DNA from 2 places in the Nocardia sp. NPDC050435 genome. Region 2 is predicted to be linked to the other one. Evidence: riboswitches for the same ligand, from Rfam matches in the RefSeq annotation. Region 2 holds a riboswitch; the other holds the start of a gene.

Region 1 (2,196 bases), 660 kb from region 2:
GCGCGGCGGTCGCCTACCCGCCGTACTCCCGGATGTACTGGTCCCCCGCGCAGATGCTCGCGCACCTCACCGCCAACGGCGCGGCCACCCGCACCGGCGATCTCTACGCCTCGGGCACCATCTCCGGCCCGGCACCGGATGAGCGCGGCTCGTTCATCGAACTGTCCTGGGGCGGCACCGAACCCGTGCGGGTCAACGGCCAGAAACGCACCTTCCTGGAGGACGGGGACGAGATCGTCCTCACCGCCTCGGCACCCGGCCCGGACCGGCGCCGCCTCGGACTGGGCGAAGTCCGCGGCCGGATCCGGCCCGCCCACGGCGCGCCCGGGCGATGAATTCGGGGCGCCCGGGTAGTCAAGACAGAGATCCGTGCACCCGATCAGGAGGATTCGTCATGCAGAAGATCGTCACCAACCTCTGGTACGACACGCAGGCCGAGGAAGCGGCCGAGTTCTACTGTTCGCTGATTCCCGACTCCAAGATCACCGACGTGCAGCGCTACGGCGAGGCCGGGCCGCGCGAGGCGGGACTGGTCATGACCGTCGACTTCGAACTGGCCGGCCAGCGCTTCACCGCCATCAACGGCGGCGGCGACTACAGCTACACCCACGCCATGTCGCTGCTGATCAACTGCGACAGCCAGGCCGAGGTGGACCGGCTCTGGGAGGCGCTGCTGGCCGACGGCGGCCAGGAGATCGAATGCGGCTGGCTCAACGACAAGTACGGCGTGCCGTGGCAGGTCTGGCCCGCCGAGGCCAACGCGCTGCTGGTCGGCGACCAGGCCGCCGTCGACCGCGCCACCAAGGCCATGCTCGGCATGCGCAAGATCGACGTGCAGGCCATGCGCGACGCCTACGAGAACACGGGAAGCTGACGCCGCGCGCGGGGTGGCGGATCCTCCGAGCACCCCTCGGAGATCCGCTGGCGCGGTTGTGCGGATCGCACGGAATCCGGCATTCGGTGCGTGCCGGACGGTAGCGGACGGGTATGGTCGGGCCGGAAAACTGCACACCGAACGGGGGCTCGCACCAGCGGGCTGAGAGGACGGCTAGCCCTATTCCGGGCGCTCAGGGCCGTCGACCGTATGAACCTGACCGGGTAATGCCGGCGTAGGGAGACATCATGGGCACCACCACGTCCGAAACCATCGACACCGTCACCACGGGGCCGATCGAAGGCAGCGTCAAGCACTACCTCGAGGTGGACGAGCTGCGAATTCCGGTGCGGCGCATCAACCTCACCAACGGCGAGCACTTCGACGTGTACGACACCTCGGGCCCGTACACCGACGACACCGCCGCCATCGATCTGGAGGCGGGCCTGGCGAAGCTGCGCGACACCTGGACCAAGCCCGAGGTCGAGGGACCCCCCACCCAGCTGGCCTGGGCGCGCCAGGGCATCGTCACCCCGGAGATGCGCTTCATCGCGGCGCGCGAGGGCGTCCCGGCCGAACTGGTGCGGGAGGAGGTCGCCGCCGGCCGCGCGGTGATCCCGGCCAACCACCGCCACCCGGAACTGGAGCCGACGATTATCGGCAAGAAGTTCCTGGTCAAGATCAACGCCAATATCGGCAACTCCGCCGTCTCCTCCTCGATCGCCGAGGAGGTGGAGAAGATGGTGTGGGCGACCCGCTGGGGCGCGGACACCATCATGGACCTGTCCACCGGCAAGAACATCCACGAGACCCGCGAGTGGATTCTGCGCAACTCCCCCGTCCCGGTCGGCACCGTGCCGATCTATCAGGCGCTGGAGAAGGTGAACGGCGATCCGACCAAGCTGACCTGGGAGATCTACCGCGACACCGTGATCGAGCAGGCAGAGCAGGGCGTGGACTACATGACCGTGCACGCCGGCGTGCTGCTGCGCTACGTCCCGCTGACCGCCAAGCGCGTCACCGGCATCGTCTCGCGCGGCGGTTCCATCATGGCGGCGTGGTGCCTGGCCCATCACCAGGAATCGTTCCTGTACACGCACTTCGAGGAACTCTGCGAGATCCTGGCCCGCTACGACATCACCTTCTCCCTCGGCGACGGGCTGCGCCCCGGCTCCATCGCCGACGCCAACGACGAGGCGCAGTTCGCCGAGCTGCGCACCCTCGGCGAGCTCACGAAGATCGCGAAATCGCATGGCGTGCAGGTGATGATCGAGGGCCCGGGCCATGTGCCGATGCACAAGATCGTGGAGAACGTACGGCTG
Region 2 (2,196 bases):
CGGTCATCAGAACGCTCCCCATCCGGCAATCATCGCAGCTCGCGGACCGGGCGGCATCCTTATTTCCGGCTGGTCAGGCGGCGGCGCGGCCCGTCGTCGTGTAGATGCGCAGCGACCACAGGCGCAGGTCCGGGCGGGTGAACGCCTCGCGCAGCGTGTCCAGATCACCCGGGGCCAGACCGGCCGCGCTGAGCGGACCGGCCAGCAGCAGTGTGTGCAACCGGAACAGCGCGCAGCCCGGGCTGCCGCCGGGCCAGATCTCCCCGACGCCGGTGGCCCGGACGTCGGCCAGCCCCGCCTCATGGAAGACGGCGGGCGCGCGGCGAGCCCAGGAGAAATCGACGCCCACCAGGTCGGCCAGGGCGTGCATGGCCTGCGCGAAGCGGGTGACGGCGGCGGCCGCCTCCGGATCGGGGGCGGTGATGACGAAATCCCGCTGCGGGCCATCCCAATCCGAGACCACCAGCACCCCGCCGGGCGCCAGCGCGGCGGTGAGCCGGCGCAGCACGGCCTCGCGCTCGGGCAGGTGCATCAGGACCAGCCGGACGTGGATGAGATCGAAGGTGCCGGGCAGCGCGTCGGCGCGGACGTCGTGGCGGCGGATCTCCAGACTCTCGTGCGGCGGAATGTGGTGCGGTTCCAGATCGGTGGCCAGCACGGTGCCGGTCGGCCCGACGGCGGCGGCCAGCCAGTGCGCGATGTCGCCGTTGCCGGCGCCGATGTCCCAGCAGCGCCAGCCGCTGGTCACCCCCGTCGCCCGGAGTGTGCCGACGGTGTGGCGGTTGAGCAGTTCGCAGAGCAGGCCGAACTGTTCGGCGGCCTTGTCACTGTCGTTGTCGAAGACGTATTCACCATGGACCGGAGCGGCGCGCATCAGGACTACCCCCGAACGTCGACGTTGGTACCTCTATAGGAAACCCAGCGCCGCGCGAAAACAAGCCCCAATCCGCCGCTATCGGTTCCGCTCCGGGTTCGGCGAATCCTCCACCCCGGCAGCACCCGCGCAGCCTACCGATCGGTGGTCCGCACAAAGGCCCGCGACCCTGGTGGGCAGGGACGACGAGACATCCCACGAATGCGCGGGACACGTGTACTATTCGGCCGAACCAACCACCGCGGGAGCTCGGGCACGGCCGGGCTGAGAGGGCGGGCTCAACGCTCCGCCGACCGCATGAACCTGTTCGGGTAATGCCGGCGTAGGGAAAGTGCTCGACACATGTCTGTTTCTTCCACCTCGAAAACTCCGGCGCACGAGGCGCCGCTCACCCTCGACGAGCCCGCGCCCCGGGTGCTGTCGTTCTGGGATCAGAGCGCGTTCTGGGCCAATCTCGGCGTCAGCCTGTTCGCGTTCTCCGGCGCCTACACGGTGCTGGCCCCGAATACCGAGGGTGCGCTGCAACTGTCCATCGCGGCGGGCATTCTCGCGATGATCATCGGCACCCTGCTGGGCGGGCTCATGCTCGGCCTGGCCGCGGTGCCCGGCGCGCGCACCGGCAAACCCGCGATGGTGCTGCTGCGCGGACTGTTCGGCGCGAAGCTCAGCTACCTGCCGACGGTGCTGAACATCGCCCAGCTGATCGGCTGGGGCACCTTCGAACTGATCGTCATCGGCAGCGCCGCCGAGGAGCTGTTCGGCGGCGGCCCGCGCTGGCTCTACGTGGTGGCGGCGGGCCTGATCACCACGGCCCTGACGATCTGGCCGCTGGGTTCGGTGCGGATGCTGCGCCGCTTCGTCACCGTCGGCGTGGTGATCGCGCTGGCCTGGTTCTACATTCAGTTCTTCCGGGCCGGTATCCCGGATCTGACCACGAACCCCGGCCCGAAGGGCAGCGGCCCGTTCGGGGTCGACTGGAACCTCTTCTGGATCGCCACCGACGCGGCGCTGGCCGTCTCCATCTCCTGGATGCCGGTGGCCGCCGACTACACCCGGCACTCCAAGAGCACCCGCGCGGCGTTCGGCGCGGCCAGCGGCTCGTACGCGCTGACCCAGATCGTCGCCTACATCCTGGGGCTGCTCGCGCTCGCCCTGGCCACCGGCGACAGCGGCGTCTACGGACCGTTCCTGCACGTCACGCTGGGCGCTTTCTTCTTCTTCATCCTGGTGTTCCGGGAGGCCGATCAGTCCTTCGCCAACGTGTACTCCACGGCCATCTCGATCCAGAACCTGTGGCCGCGCATCGACCGGCGGATCCTGTC

Evidence for each region. Region 2 has a riboswitch for thiamine pyrophosphate ahead of AB0I43_RS15550 (cytosine permease). Riboswitches for the same ligand answer to the same signal wherever they lie in the genome.
Region 1: linked by a shared signal. The riboswitch ahead of thiC (phosphomethylpyrimidine synthase ThiC) and the one ahead of AB0I43_RS15550 (cytosine permease) in region 2 are both predicted to bind thiamine pyrophosphate.

What each region holds. Positions count from the first base shown of each region.
Region 1 is NZ_JBFAJW010000004.1:44,441-46,636, reverse strand. Features, by position in the region: gene fahA (fumarylacetoacetase) at 1-335, shown strand, start outside; gene AB0I43_RS12720 (VOC family protein) at 395-874, shown strand; TPP riboswitch at 1,016-1,116, shown strand; gene thiC (phosphomethylpyrimidine synthase ThiC) at 1,123-2,196, shown strand, end outside.
Region 2 is NZ_JBFAJW010000004.1:704,863-707,058, reverse strand. Features, by position in the region: gene AB0I43_RS15560 (metallophosphoesterase) at 1-22, opposite strand, end outside; gene AB0I43_RS15555 (methyltransferase) at 74-874, opposite strand; TPP riboswitch at 1,106-1,221, shown strand; gene AB0I43_RS15550 (cytosine permease) at 1,217-2,196, shown strand, end outside.